DNA from 2 places in the Paraburkholderia sp. J8-2 genome. Region 1 is predicted to be linked to the other one. Evidence: riboswitches for the same ligand, from Rfam matches in the RefSeq annotation. Region 1 holds a riboswitch; the other holds the start of a gene.

Region 1 (7,750 bases):
CAGCGCCGTCCTGTTGTCGGCATCATCTCCGACAGCATCGAGCACTACGGGCATCGCGGGCATTCCGTCCTGCACGGCTACGTGCGTGCCGTTGCCACGATCGCGCGCGCGTTGCCCGTGCTGTTGCCGGCCTGCACCGAGGCACTGGACGGCGAGACGCTGGCCGCGACGCTCGACGGCATCGTGCTGACCGGCAGCCCTTCCAATGTCGCCGCCGAGCGCTATGGCGCTTCGCCGCTGCCGGAAACGACACGGCAGGACCGCTGGCGCGATGCAGCCGTTCTCGACGTGTTGCCGGACCTGATCGCGGCCGGCATCCCGACGCTCGGCATTTGCCGTGGCTTGCAGGAGCTCAATGTCATGTACGGGGGCACACTCGAGGCCGCGGTGCACGCGCAGCCTGGCCGGCTCGATCATCGCGAAGGCGATCACGACCGGCCTATCGAACGCTGGTACGACGACAGCCACGCTGTGCGGATCATGCGCGGCGGTGTGCTCGACCAGATCGGCACGAACCCGGTGGAGCAGGTGAATTCGCTGCATCACCAGGGAGTCGACCGCCTGGGCGCTGGGCTGCGCCCGGAGGCCGTCGCAACCGACGGACTGATCGAGGCGTTCTCGATTGGCTGCGTGCCGCAGTTTGCGCTGGCAGTTCAGTGGCACCCCGAGATGCGCATCGACGACAGCCCGCTGTCGCTCGCCATTTTCGAAGCCTTTGGTGCCGCCTGCCGTTCGCGCCGTGACGCGCGCGCACACAATGCGCGCGTTTGACGTGCGCCCGCGAGACACAGCAACCCCCTCATCGAATCATGTCGAACACTCAATTTCGCGCCCTGTTCAGTCGCAACTACGCTGAAGCGCGCGACAAATTCCTCAATGCCGCCACCGCACGCGGCCTCGCCGTCGACTCGCATGTCCTGCCGCTCGAAGGCAAAGATGGAGAAGTGCTCGCGACCGATGTCGTGCTCGACGGTCCGCGCGAGGCTGCGAAACTCGTGATCCTCATTAGCGGCGTGCACGGCGTGGAAGGCTATTGCGGTTCCGCGATCCAGACCGGCGTGCTCGGTCTCGGGCGTGTCGCCGACGCCGACACTGCCGTGCTGCATATCCATGCCATCAACCCGTACGGCTTTTCGCATTCACGTCGCGCGACACACGAGAACGTCGATCTGAACCGCAACTTCGTCGACTTCAGCACCGCGCAGCCGGTGAACGAACGCTACGCGCAAATCCACGACCTGCTGCTGCCGGCCACGTGGCCGCCCGCTGACGACAACGAATCGACGCTCGACCTGTTGCGCAGGCAATGGGGTGCCCGCGGCTTTCAGCGTGCAGTCGGACTGGGTCAGTACGTTTTCGCGGACGGTCTTCACTACGGCGGCGCCGAACCGGCGTGGAGCAATCGCACGTTTCGCCGGATTCTTCGCGAGTACGCCCAGCGTTGCCTTCGCATCGGCTCGATCGACATTCATACGGGCCTCGGTCCCTATGGCCACGGCGAGCGGATTTTCGCCTGTCTCGATGAAGGCGGCGCGTTGGCGCGCGCGCGCCGGTGGTGGGGCGACGATGTGACCTCGGTGAATCAGGGCACGTCGACCAGCATTCCGATGACCGGCCCGATTCAGTACGGACAGTTCGAAGCGTGCCCGCAGGCCGAGCACACCAATATCTGCCTGGAGTTCGGTACGCATCCGCCTTCGCTCGTGCTGCCCGCCATGCGCGCCGAGCACTGGCTGCACCGAAGCGGCGGCGCCGACGTGGCGCAGGCCGCGTCGATTCGTCAGGCGCTCAAGGACGCGTTCTATCCGCAGGCCGACGACTGGCAAGCCGCGATCTGGCAGCAGGGGCGCGACGTATTTCTGCAGACCGTGCGCGGTTTGCAGGAGCCAGCGAACGCGACCGAGGCCGGTTGACGCGCCTGCGAACGAACCGCACCCGATAACGGAGACATCATGCGATCTACCCTTGTCGACGCACCCGGCAACTGCCAGGGCGTCCCAAACACAGCGCCGGCCGGAACCGTCAGCGGCCTGCGCCCGGTCATCAGCCGCAAGGCCGTTGCGGCAGCCGTGACCGGCAATGCGCTCGAATTCTACGACTTCGTGATTTACGCGTATTTTGCCGTCTATATCGGGCACGCTTTCTTTCCGGTCGGTGGCCAGTACGGGAGCCTGCTGCTTGCGGCGGCGACGTTCGGCGTGGGCTTTTTCACGCGCCCGCTAGGTGCGGTGCTGATCGGCGCTTTTGCCGATCGTGCGGGCCGCAAGCCCGCACTCATTCTCACGGTTGCGTTGATCACGGTCGGCACGCTGGGAATGGCCGCCACGCCGTCATATGCCAGCATCGGCATGGCGGCGCCGCTCATCGTGGTGCTGTGCCGGCTTCTGCAAGGCTTTGCGCTAGGCGGCGAGGTCGGTCCGGCGACGGCGCTTCTCATCGAAGCCGCGCCACCTGGGCGGCGTGCGCTCTATGCAAGCTGGCAACTCGCAAGCCAGGGCATTGCAGTCGCCGTGGGGGGCGTATTCGGTGTGTTGGTATCGATGACATTGCGTGCGGACCAACTGGCGGCATGGGGCTGGCGTATTCCGTTCATCGCGAGCCTGCTGCTCGTTCCAGTGGCTGTCTATATTCGCCGGAGTCTGCCCGAAACGCTCGAGGACAACGACGCTCGCACGGCGTCTGAGGTATTGGGCGGCGTCGTGCGTACGCATCGGCGCTACCTGGTGCTGGGCGTGTTGATGACGCTCTCGGGCGCGGTCTCCTCGCAGATCGGCAACTACATGACGACCTACGCCATCCAGACGCTGAAGCTGCCGCCAACGATCGCGCAGACGAGCGCACTGGTCGGCGGCCTGTTGACGTTTGCAGGCGGCCTGGCCGGCGGATGGCTGTGCGACATGCGCGGCCGCAAGATCGTGCTGATTGCACCGCGCGTGCTGCTGATGCTGTTGAGCGTGCCGATGTTCCTGTGGCTGCAGGCCGCGCCGGGCGCAACGAGCTTCCTGCTGGTGACGGTGATTCTCGCGTTGCTGACGGCCATGAGCGCAACGGCGGCGATGGTGGTCATGCCCGAATTGCTGCCCGCCAGCTTTCGCAGCACGGGTGTGTCGCTCGTCTACGCAATCGGCACGACGCTGTTCGGCGGCACCACGCAGTTCGCCGTGACGGCCTTGATTGCCTGGACCGGAAGCCCGATGGCGCCCGCGTGGTACATGGTGGCGACCAGTGTGCTGAGCCTTGCCGCCATGGCGATGCTTCCCGAAACACGCAACGTGGACGTGTCCAGATAGCGTTCGGCACCGTGCGCGGCAGTGCCCGCGCCCGGCCAGCTACTCACCGCACCTTCGCATCATGCCGGGCGTAAGCCTGGCAGGGGCGCTCGCGCGCCTGCATTTTCACCATAAAGACAATAGAACGAGACATGAAAAAGACCATGATCGCCGGCCTCGTGCTGGCCGGTATGCACGGTGCTGCGAACGCGCAGTCGAGCGTGACGATTTTCGGCAGCCTCGATACAGGGCTGACCTACGTGAGCAACGTCCACGGCAGTTCGTCTTTCGCCATGGCAGACGGCATCAACAAGAGCAACTCGCTAGGTTTCACGGGTGTCGAAGACCTGGGCGGCGGCAAGCATGCGCTATTCAAGCTGGAAAACGGCTATTCGGTGAACACGGGTACGTTGGGGCAAGGCGGACTGCTGTTCGGCAAGCAGGCTTATGTCGGCCTGGGCGATGCGTCGATTGGAGATGTGACGCTCGGGCGTCAATACGACTTCGCGTACTCCATGATCCGCTATTTGCCGTGCTTGTCGTGTGGCATCTACAGTGTTGAAAACGGCGACCTGGATCGCGTTTCCGGCGAGCGGTTGAACAACACGGTGCAATTCATGTCGCGCACGGTTGCGGGCTTTTCGGCCGGAGCGCAGTACAGCTTCGGCGCAAGTTCCGGTAACACCACGACAAACGCCGGTCGCGCGGTGAGTGCAACGGTGCAATACGCCGGCAGCGCCTTTGCCGCAGGCGCCTTCTACACCGATATCAATGGCGCCCCCGTCTATGTCGGCATGACTGGCGCGGCGGAAATCTTCGGGCGCCCGATCACGCCCGCTACCGCGTTGCTCGTCGACAAGCAGCGCATCTTCGGATTTGGTGCAACCTATACACCGGGTCAATGGCGGGTGTCAGCGGTCTATACCAATACCCATCTGGAACTTGGAAACGCCAGCGCACAGGATCAGGTGATTCACGTCGGCGGTGAGTATCGGCCCCGGCCCGATCTCGTGCTCGCTACCAAGCTCACGTACGACAAGCTCGATGCGTCGCATTGGCTCACGCTCTCATGCGGCGTGGACTATTTGCTCTCGAAGCGCACAGATGTCTACCTCGACGTGCATGCGCAGCGAGCATTCGGGGACAGCACCAAGGCATCGATCGCGCTGGCCGGCACTTCGTCGACAGACAGCCAATTCCTGTCGCGTGTGGGCATCAGGCATTTGTTCTAGCCGTTCTCGCGGGTACGGCCTGATTTTCGGGGGCGACGCTCTGGTCACACCCCGACGCCCAGCGGTGATCAGAGGTCTCCGCGCACTTCACCGGTGCCCAGCACGTTGCGCTGCCGGTTGACCTCCGCCCAAAGCGCATCGCTGTCGTCGTCGCGCAGCAGGACCATCCAGTCCAGTTGATCGTCGGTCACGCCGAAGTATTCCAGGATCTCCCTGCGAACGGCATCGACGAACTGCGCGTATTCCGGCGTTGCCTGGGCCTGCGCGTGCAAGGCGTCGTATGCCGCATCGTCCACGCCGCCGCCGTGCTCGTCGATGTAGTGCGAGATCCACTGGTCGCGTTCGCGGTCGTAGTCGGCCTCGGCGCGCATCGCCTGCACAGCCGTGTAGAAGTCCAGTTGGGCAAACGCGGCGATCGCCGCCGTTGTTGCCTCGTCGAATGGGGTTGTCATCGCATATCTCATGTGGGCCGTGGCACATTATCGCGCGGGCCGCGACTGGACGCCCGAGACGCCCTCACTTTCGCAACTGCGATGCCCGCGCAGGCGGCCTGCGGCGCGTTCGAACGCTGTCGATGCGGCAGCTGCCACACACCGCGTTCTGCCCGGGTACGCCCGCCTGGGGGCTTGCAGCGCTGGCGATAGAGGCGTAACGTTGTTGCAGGAGATGGCATTCTCCTGGAACCGCCCCGACGGGCTAATGATGCCTACCGGCCTGGGAACAGGCACTGTCGGTGCATGCGGTTTCTTCGCTGGCCCCACCTGTGTCTGTGCCGTCAAGACGGCATCTCCCGGTTCACATCGTCACAGCCCAACCTTCGTTGGGCCTGGGTTTCGTCGCGCTCTGCCAAAGGCGTGGCGACGAGGGACTGGAAATGGGATTTCACAGCATCCTGTTTGAGACACCCGAAGACGGGCCGCCTGCTGGCGAAGTGCACGAGCCGGAGTGCTTTGGCGACCTGAATCTCGACCAGATTGAGCTGAAGCTCACGCAAGGCTATGACGAGTACGACCTGAAGCCGTTCTTTCGTACAGCGCTCGATCGCGAGAGTGCAATACGGTACCGGCACGACGTGATGCGCGACCTCGGGAGCCACGAGATTTCCCGCTGTATTCACGCGTTTGCGCAGTCGATGCGCAAGATGCGCTCAGCGCTGGCACAGGCAGAGAAGCTTTACTATCCGCGACAAAAACAATGGTGGTTTCTCGAAGCTGCGTTCCGGTATTGCGATGCGCTTGGGACGTTAGAAGCCACGCTACATGAGACTCACCCGAAGTCGGCAGGCTTGCGCGAGTTCAGCGCGTGGCTTGCAGGGTATCTTCGTGGCGAGGACTTCATCGGACTCAGGCGAGATGTGGTGGACCTGCAGACGGCGCTGGAAGCCGTTAGATACGCGGTGCACATTCACGGCAACGCGGTGACCGTGCTGAATGACGACCGCGAGAGCGATTACAGCGCATACGTCGTGGCTATTTTCGAGCGATTCAAGCAGGGTGAGGTCAAGGACCACAGTGTCGAGGTTAAGGAATGGCCGGAAATGAATCACGTCGAGGCACAGATACTGGACTACGTCGCCAGGCTCCAGCCTCAACCATTTGCGATGCTCGCCAGCTTCCAGCTCAATCACACTGACTTCCTTGACGCCACCATCGCCTCATTCGACCGCGAGGCGCAGTTCTACATCGCGTACGACGCCTATATTCAGAATTGCCGGGAGCAAGGTCTTCCATTCTGCTTCCCGGTGGTTTCGTCGTCGAGCAAGGCCGAACGTTGTCACGATACGTTCGACCTCGCGCTCGCGCACAAGCTGTGTGCAGACAAGCTTCCAGTCGTGCGCAACGACTTCTGGCTGGAGCGTGCTGAGCGCATTATTGTTGTCTCGGGTCCCAACAACGGCGGCAAGACGACTTTCGCCAGAGCGTTCGGGCAACTTCACTACCTCACGAGGCTGGGTTGCCCGGTGCCTGGCAGTGAGGCGCGCCTGTATCTCTGCGATCAGCTCTTTGCACATTTTGAGCGCGAAGAGAATACGAAGGACATGCGCGGCAAATTGCAGGATGACCTCATGCGCATGCACGCCATCCTGGCGCGAGCCACGCCCCGCAGCGTCATCGTGATGAACGAGATTTTCAGTTCCACGACGCTTGCCGATGCGCTATTTCTCTGCCGCCGGATCGTCAACCGGATTATGGAACGCGACGCGCTTTGCGTATGCGTGACCTTTGTCGAAGAGTTGGCCCGGCTCGGCGCGCAGACAGTGAGCATGGTCAGTGAAATCTGCCCGTCCAATCCGGCGCAGCGAACGTTCCGTATTCGCCGAAAGCCCGCCGATGGACGCGCATACGCCGTCTCTGTGGCCGAGCAGTACGGGCTCACCTATGAACGCCTGAAGGAGCGCCTTGCATCATGAAAGCATGGTTGCTCTATGCTCAGCGCGATTTCGACTGGCATCGCGGTGAACAATGGAACGAAACCACGCTCACGCGGGATCTCGAACTCGTCACTGTTTTTGCGGCGATGGGGGCGGGCGACGAATTTCTCGAGGGTGTGGCGAAGAAGGTCGTGACCGTCAGTCTGGATGAGCTTGGCGACATTCTTTATCGACAGGCCGTGCTCAGGGATTGTCTCAGCCACGAGGCCGTTATACGGCGGCTCTATGCGATTGCCGTGGAGGCGCAAGAGACAGAGCGCAAGAGCTTCTACTGGGGATTGACGGCTTCGGCGAGCAGCGTCCTGCACTCGGCCCGAGACCTCGTGCAGGCGTATTTCGCTTCGTTGGTGAAGTTGCGCCAGCTCGCGGACGATGAAACGTCGTCATTCGAATCGGCCGGGTTCAGACGGTTCTTCGCGATGGTGCGCGAAGCGTTGCCGGACGACTATTTCGCGGCTGTTAAGCATTGCCTGAGGGAACTCAGGTTCAACCGCGGTGTGCTGATGAGTGCGCAACCAGGTCGTGGCAACAAGGGCACCCGCTACGTTTTACGCAGACCCCACGAGTCGGACCCGAATCTGATTCGCCGTCTATTCGCAAGGCGGCCACGCTCATACACGTTCCGCATTGCCGAGCGAGATGAGAACGGCGCCCGTGCGGTCGCCGAACTTGAAGCGCGCGGCATCAACCACGTTGCAAACGCGCTTGCCCAGTCCGCTGATCACATCAAGCGCTTCTTCGCGATGTTGCGCGCGGAGCTTGGCCTCTATCTGGGTTTCATGAATTTGCGCAACAGACTGGCAAAGCGAGGTTTGCCA
Region 2 (7,750 bases), 110 kb from region 1:
CGAAGCGCTCACACGCTATATGGCGCTCGAACTCGCGCCGCGCCGAATCGCAGTCAACGTCGTCGCGCCAGGCGCCATTGCGACCGACTTTAGCGGCGGCATCGTGCGGGACAATCCGGAGGTCAATAAAGCGGTGGCGGAACACACCGCGCTCGGCCGCGCGGGATTGCCGACTGACGTGGGGCCGGTTATCGCGGGTTTATTGTCGGATGACTTTGGGTGGGTGAACGCGCAGCGCATCGAGGTGGCTGGCGGCATGCATATTTGATTTCGCCGGTCACAGCGCGACGCTTTTGCCGGTCGCGTCGACTTCGATGCCCCAGTCGCCTTGTTCGAACCAGTCGTCGCCGAGCAGTTCGGCCGGATGCTGCGTGCGGCTCTGGCCGTTGCCGCATCGCATGTCGCCGGCGGGGCAGTAGTGGTCGCAGCCCCAGCACAGGCGCTCGGGGTGCTGGGGGTGAATCGGAAACTTCTTTGCCATGATGTCGTCCCGGTGCGATCCCGGAAAGGACGCAATATCAACATTGTCGTCCTCGCGCGCCACAGTGGCAGATGGCAGAGTGTCACGCCCAGCAAGCGCGGCTGCTGCAGATTGTCGCAGCGTCATGCTATGGTCGTAAGGCGGCCGGCCGATCCGGTCGCAGCGCCCGGAGGCGCTAATCAAAACGACCCGCATGCGCCGCCATGACCCGTTCGAGCCTTTCTCCGCAAAAGCGCCGCCGCGCGTGGCCGCTGATTGTGTTGGGTACTGTCGTCGTCGTTCTGGTTGCCGGGGTCCTGGCGGGCTGGCTGACATTGCGCGGCAGCTTGCCGCAACTGGACGGCACGCGTGCCGCGCCGCTCTCCGCGCCCGTGACGATCGAGCGCGACGCGCTGGGCGTGCCGACGATACAGGGCAACACGCGCGGCGACCTCGCGTATGCGAGCGGCTTCCTTCACGCACAGGATCGTTTCTTTCAGATGGATTTGCTGCGCCGGGTCGCCGCTGGCGAGATGGCGGCGCTCATCGGACCGGCGGCGTTGCCTCTGGACCGCCGCGACCGGCCCTTGCGCTTTCGCGAACACGCCCAGGCAGCGCTCGCCGCGCTCTCCGCTGACCAGCGGGAACTGATCGAACGCTATACGGCGGGCGTCAACGACGGCCTGCGCTCGCTTCGCGCGCGGCCGTTCGAGTACTGGCTGTTGCGCACGCAACCGGCGCCGTGGCGTCCCGAGGACACGGTGCTCACCGTCTACGCGATGTACTTCGATCTTCAGTACGACCAGGTGAGGCGCGTGCTCTCGCGTGCGGCGCTGCGCGAGCGCGTGCCCGCCGACCTGCTTGCGTTCCTGCTGCCTGAAACGAGCCATTGGGACGCCCCGCTCGACGGGCAGCGCGCATTGCCGCAACCGCCGGCGGCGTTGCCCGCCGCGCCGCCATCGTGGCTTCCGGCAACGCGGTCCGCCGCCGATCTCGATCCCGACGCCACTTCGCTTCTCAGCAGCGTGCCTGGTTTCGTCGGCGGCGAGAACGCGGTCGATTCGATGGTCGGCAGCAACGGTTTCGCGGTCGACGCCGCGCATAGCGCGCACGGCGGCGCGCTGCTCGCGAGCGACATGCACCTGGGCCTCGCGCTGCCGAACGTCTGGTACCGCCTCTCGCTCGTGTATCCCGCCCCCGATGGCGGCGAGCGGCGTATCACGGGCGTCAGCCTGCCGGGTACGCCGTCCGTCGTGGCCGGCAGCAACGGCCATATCGCGTGGGGCTTTACGAACAGCTATGCGCGCTTCGTCGATCTGGTCGAACTTCAGCGTGATCCTGCCGATCCCTTGCGCTACCGGGTGCCGGGCGGCGGATGGGACAAGGCGCGGCTGATCCACGAGCGCCTCGATGTGAACGGCGGCGCGAGCGTCGATCTGCCGGTCGTGCAAACGCGCTGGGGGCCGCAACTCGTTGTCGGCGAGCACGCCTATGCATTGCATTGGGTCGCGCAGGATCCACAGGCGACCAACATGAACTTCATGCAGCTCGAAGGCGCCACGAACGTCGCCGACGCATTGCGCGCCGCGCAGACCTTTGGCTTGCCGACGCAGAATTTCATGGTGGCCGACGCGCAAGGCCATATCGGCTGGACGCTTGCCGGGCCGCTGCCGCGCTTCGCGGATGCCGACGGCGGCGCGGCGGCGCTCGCGAGCTTGCCGTACCGCTCCGAAACGTATGCCGGCTGGCAAGGGTACCGTTCGCCCGATGCGTATCCGGTGCGCGTCGATCCGCCGGCCGGGCGCATCTGGACCGCGAACAACCGTACCGTGCCGCTGGAGGACGTGGCGCGCATCGGCGACGCCGGCACGGATCTCGGCGCGCGCGCCACGCAGATTCGCAACGACCTGTTCGCGCTGCCGCATGCGAGCGAGCGCGACCTGCTCGCGGTGCAGACCGACGACCGCGCGTTCTGGATCGAGTACTGGCGACGTGTCGCGCTGGACGCGCTCGATGCGCGCGCACTCGACGGTCATCCCAAACGCGCCGAATTCCAGCGGCTGGTCCAGGCGTGGGACGGCCGCGCCGATGTGGATGCCGTCGGCTACCGGCTCGTGCGCGCGTTCTACGACTCGCTCTACCAGGCATGGTTCGGTGTACTGGACAAACAGTTGGCCGCGATTGCGCCGGACCTCAGCTATCGCGCGGCGAACTCGCGTTACGAAGCGACGATGGAGACACTCGCCGACGATCGCGCCTGGATACCAGGAGCCTTCGCGGATTGGCGCGCGTTCATGCTGGACCGTATCGACCATACGATCGCTAGCTTGCCGCATGGTGCGAATGGCACGAATGGCACGAAGCTCGAAGACGCACGCTGGGGCGAGCGCAACCGCGCGGCAATTGCGCATCCGTTCGCGCGCATGGTGCCGGAGTGGCTGCCGTGGGTTCGCGGCTGGCTCAGCGCGCCGCATGACCCGTTGCCGGGCGACTCCAACATGCCGCGCGTGCAGTCGCCGGCATTTGGCGCGTCCGAGCGTTTTGCGGTGTCGCCGGGGCGCGAGCAGGACGGGATCTTTGAGATGCCGGGCGGGCAGTCGGGTAATCCCATGTCGCCGTACTTTGTCGCGGGACATGAAACATGGGTGCGTGGCGACGCAGCGCCGTTCCTGCCGGGTACCGCCGTTCATACGCTCAAGCTCGTCCCGGCCGGCGCACAGCAGGCTCAAAACTGAGGCCCGCAGGTTCGCGAGCGCGGCGACGATCCTGTTGCAGCGTCTTATGTTGTCGCATAAAATCACGGGGCTTTCGGAGATGGCATTCCTCCCGTAACCGCCCTGCGTTCCCGCAGCGCTGATGATGCCTACGAGTTCCTGGGTGCAGGAGGTCGTAGGCCGTCCACGCGACGCCCCCCCTGTCGCCCAGGTGATTTGCAACCGTGCAAGCAAACGCAAACCTGGACCGCAATGAAATCCCTGAAGTCTATCGAGCAGTTCGCGATGGTTCCGTACCTCGCGCGCTGGCTGCTGCTCTCGTCCGTGCTTGGCGCCCTGGCGGGCAGCGCCTCCGCCTTGTTCCTCTATGCGCTCGATCGCGCAACCGACATCCGCGTCGTCCATGCCTGGCTGCTCTGGCTGCTGCCCGTTGCCGGCTTCGCGACCGGCTGGGTCTATCACCGTGTCGGCAAGCCGGTGGAAGGCGGGAACAACCTGCTGATCGACGAAATCCACGACCCGCAAAGAATCGTGCCCAAGCGGATGGCCCCGCTCGTGCTCGTCGCCACCGTGGTCACGCATCTGTTCGGCGGCTCGGCCGGACGCGAAGGCACGGCCGTGCAGATGGGCGGCGCGCTCGCCGACCGGGTCACGCACGTTTTCGGCCTCGACCGGGAAGCGCGCCGCATTCTGCTGATGGGCGGCATTGCAGCGGGCTTTTCGTCGGTGTTCGGCACGCCGCTGGCCGGCGCGATCTTCGGGCTGGAAGTGCTCGCAATCGGGCGCCTGCGTTACGACGCGCTGCTGACCTGCGTGGCGTCGTCGCTGGTCGCGGACCAGGTGTGCCGCGCGTGGGCCATCCATCACACGGTCTATAGCATTGCGTTCGTCCCGCATGTCACGCCGCTCGGACTTGGCTCGGCCATTCTCGCGGGCATCGCATTCGGCGTAGTGGGCATGCTGTTCGCCGACTCGACCCACGCGCTCTCGGCGTTCATCAAGCGCAAGATTGCCTACGCGCCGGCGCGTCCGTTCGTGGGCGGTATCGTCGTGGCGCTTGCCGCTACCGCGCTGAACGTGCCGCAGTATCTCGGCCTGGGCATTCCGACCATTGTCGAAGCGTTCAATCATCCGTTGCCCGTCTACGACTTCGCGGGCAAGTTCGGCTTCACCGTCGTGACGCTGGCATCGGGCTTCAAAGGCGGCGAAGTCACGCCGCTGTTCTATATCGGCGCGACGCTCGGCAATGCGTTGGGGCATGTGCTGGCCTTGCCGATGCCGGTGCTCGCGGGCCTTGGTTTCGTTGCCGTATTCGCTGGCGCCGCCAACACGCCGATCGCTTCGACGGTCATGGCAATCGAGCTGTTTGGCGCCGACATTGGCGTGTATGCGGCGCTGGCCTGCGTGGTGGCTTATCTGTTTTCCGGCCACACGGGCATCTACCGCGCGCAGCGCGTAGGGCAGGCGAAGCATCCGCTTTTGCCCGCTGGCATGCGTCTTTCGGACATTCCCGCGTTGCGCCGTGTACGGAGCAGCGATTGAGTCTCCGGCATCGCGTCATCGTTGTCTTGTCCACCTGAAAGCGAAGCGCATCGGGCTCGTTAGCAGAAGTGAGCGGACGACGCCAGAAGCGCTGGCTGATTCTCCCTATATCGGTTCGCCTCCTACCCTTGGTGTGGGGGATGAGTCAAGCTTGCCGCGCTCGCGTCGAGGCAGGGTCTCGCCGTGAGCCACATAACAGGGAATCGAATAAGGGGACAGCCATGAAGTGGCTCGATCGCATGACGGTGTTCAAAAAGCTGCTGACAGCATTCGCCGTTGTGATCGTATTTGCGGTGGCCGTGGGTATTGCCGGCGTCTCGTCGCTGGCGTCGATGCATGATATTGCCGATGAAATCTGCAACCGGCACATGAGCGGCCAGTTCTGGTTGGAGGAAGCGGCGCGCAGCAAGTTGAGCACTGACCTCGACGCGGCGAATCTGGGCTACGCCGATGAAGCGGGGCGCAACCATCTGAAGGAAGACATCGTCGCGCAGCTCAAGCGCATGCATGAGTCGCTCGATCGCTACGCCGGTGCAGGCGTGTCGGCTGGCGACCGCGCGCTCTATGACGACGTGCTCAAGAAGACCTCCGCATGGGAAGCGATCGTGCATCAGCAAATCGGCTTCGCGCCCGTGCCCGCAGGCGTGGACAACGCCGAACTCGTGCGCCGCGCGATTGCGGCGAGCGTTGCGTTGGGCGACAGCGTGGCCGCGCTGATCGATTCGCTGCAACGCGAGGCGAAAAACGCGCAGACCGCAGCCACAGCGCAATTCCAGCATATGCGCGCGCTCGTCATTGCGATTCTGCTCGGGGCGGTCGCGACCGGCGCGCTGCTGGCCTGGTTGATTTCGCGGCGGCTTTCACGCCAACTGGGCGGCGAGCCGGCTTACGCCATGGAAATTGCAGGCCGTATTGCAGCCGGAGACCTTTCGGTATCCGTAACAATGCGACCCGGCGATTCGAGTAGTCTGTTGCACGCGCTGGGCGAGATGCGTGTGCAACTGACTGGCATCGTCGCCAACATTCAAGACTCGAGCGGTTCTATCCTTCTTGCTGCCCGCGAAATCTCGCAAGGCAACACAGATCTCTCGCAACGCACCGAAGAGCAGGCGGCGTCGCTCGGCGAAACTGCGACGAGCATGGAGCAACTGACTTCGACCGTGCGCCAGAATGCCGAGAACGCGAGACAGGTGGGCGGGCTCGCGCGCGGCGCTTCGGAGGTTGCGGCGCGCGGCAGCGAACTGGTGAGCGAAGTGGCGAGGACAATGGGCGAGGTGGCGCAGGACGCGAAGCGCATGACCGATATCATCGCGACGATCGAGAAAATCGCTTTCCAGACCAACATTCTTGCGCTCAACGCCGCCGTTGAATCGGCGCGCGCCGGCGAGCAGGGGCGCGGCTTCGCGGTCGTGGCGGGCGAGGTGCGCGCGCTCGCGCAGCGCAGCGCGGCTTCGGCGCGCGAGATCAAGGAGCTGATCGAAGCCTCGACGGCGGGCGTTGCAAACGGCGCAACGCTGGCGCAGCGCGCGGGCTCGACGATGGTCGAGGTAACGGAGGCGGTGCAGCGCGTCACGGACATCATGGGCGAAATCGTCGCCGCCTCGGGCGAGCAAAGCACGGGCATCGAGCAGGTCAACCGGGCGGTGGCGCAAATGGACCAGGTCACGCAGCAGAACGCGGCGCTGGTCGAGCAGGCGGCCGCTGCCGCAAGCTCGATGGCCGATCAGGCGGCGCAGTTGCAGCAGGCCGTTTCGGTATTCAGGTTTGCGAATTAAGCCGTTCTCTGCTGCGTTTAAATCGCCGGCATGCTGTTCGCCTCACGCGGCACGCGATGCTTGCCCAGCCATTTCGCGAGATCGCCGGCGGACATCGCTTTCGCGTAATACCAGCCCTGTCCGTACTGAACCCCCTTGTTGCGCAGCCACGTCACCTGTGCCCCCGTCTCCACGCCCTCGGCCACGATTTGCAGGCCCAGCTCGTGGGCCATCGAAATGATGTGCGGCGCGACCACGCTAGAAGCGGTATCCTGGACGATCGTATCGACGAACGACTTGTCGATCTTCAGCACGTCGATCTCGAAGGTCTGCAGATACGCGAGGCTCGAATAGCCGGTGCCGAAGTCGTCGATATAGATGGGATGACCGGCGGCTCGGAACGCCGCAATGACACTGCGCGTGGCTTCCGCGTTCATGAAGCTGCGCTCGGTCGCCTCGATGCGGATTTGCGCGGGCGCGATGCCTGTTCCTTTGAGCGATGCGGTAACGAGGTTCAGAAAGCGCAGGCTTTGCAGATCCTCGCTGCTCACATTGATCGAGACATAAAACGACGGATTGGCGGCCAGCAATTTGCCGAGCTGCGCGATGGTCTTTTCGAGCACGAGATCGGTCAAAGGCTGAATGAGGTGATTGTCTTCGGCCACGCGCACGAAGACGTCGGGCGAGATGGCGCGACCGTTCAGCGTCCAGCGCACCAGCGCTTCGGCGCCGGCGCACTGGTTGTCGGCTAGCCTCACGATGGGCTGGAAAACCACGTCGATCTTGCGCCGTGAAATGGCCCAGGACAGCGTTGCGGGAAACGAGAGCTGCCGCGTGACGCGCTTGTAGGCGAGCCAGCCGAGCGCTGCGCCCGCGAACACGCCGATGGTCAGCCACGCGGCGAGCAGTTTGGGCCAGTCGCCCGCAACGCTGCTGCGCGGCGATTTCACCACGACCCCGAGCGGGCGCGTCGACGACTGCGCGACCGCGTAATTCCAGTCGTCGCTCTTCACGTCGCCGCCATGTTTCCACGCTTCGAGCATGTCGTCCGGATCTGCGCCGGCCGAGACGGCGAGCAGCTTGCCCGTCGTAATCTGGACCACGGCGATGGGGCGTCTCGCCGGATCGATGAGATCGACATAGGAGCCCGGGTCGATGGAGACGTAGTGGCCGTTGCGGCCGATCTGAATGTCCTTGCGGGCCTCGCTTAACGGGCTCTTCTGCAGGAACCACACCAGGTAGCCGTCGTTGCTGCGATAGTCGGGCGGCGGCAGTGTGAG

What was found. A riboswitch is a leader RNA that binds a small molecule or an ion and turns the genes downstream of it on or off. The one in region 1 is predicted to bind fluoride.
Region 2: it holds a riboswitch for fluoride, as region 1 does, so the genes downstream of both, U5A52_RS28180 (voltage-gated chloride channel family protein) here and U5A52_RS27700 (MutS-related protein) in region 1, are expected to answer to the same signal.

Annotation. Positions count from the first base shown of each region.
Region 1 covers NZ_CAJMZA010000016.1:30,052-37,801, forward strand. Annotated here, with positions in the region: gene U5A52_RS27675 (gamma-glutamyl-gamma-aminobutyrate hydrolase family protein) at 1-771, shown strand, start outside; gene U5A52_RS27680 (M14 family metallopeptidase) at 810-1,913, shown strand; gene U5A52_RS27685 (MFS transporter) at 1,953-3,290, shown strand; gene U5A52_RS27690 (porin) at 3,422-4,501, shown strand; gene U5A52_RS27695 (ATP-dependent protease) at 4,570-4,953, opposite strand; fluoride riboswitch at 5,155-5,217, shown strand; gene U5A52_RS27700 (MutS-related protein) at 5,376-6,911, shown strand; gene U5A52_RS27705 (MutS-related protein) at 6,908-7,750, shown strand, end outside.
Region 2 covers NZ_CAJMZA010000016.1:142,578-150,327, forward strand. Annotated here, with positions in the region: gene U5A52_RS28165 (SDR family NAD(P)-dependent oxidoreductase) at 1-268, shown strand, start outside; gene U5A52_RS28170 (DUF3079 domain-containing protein) at 278-481, opposite strand; gene U5A52_RS28175 (penicillin acylase family protein) at 685-3,195, shown strand; fluoride riboswitch at 3,262-3,333, shown strand; gene U5A52_RS28180 (voltage-gated chloride channel family protein) at 3,427-4,716, shown strand; gene U5A52_RS28185 (methyl-accepting chemotaxis protein) at 4,938-6,491, shown strand; gene U5A52_RS28190 (EAL domain-containing protein) at 6,509-7,750, opposite strand, start outside.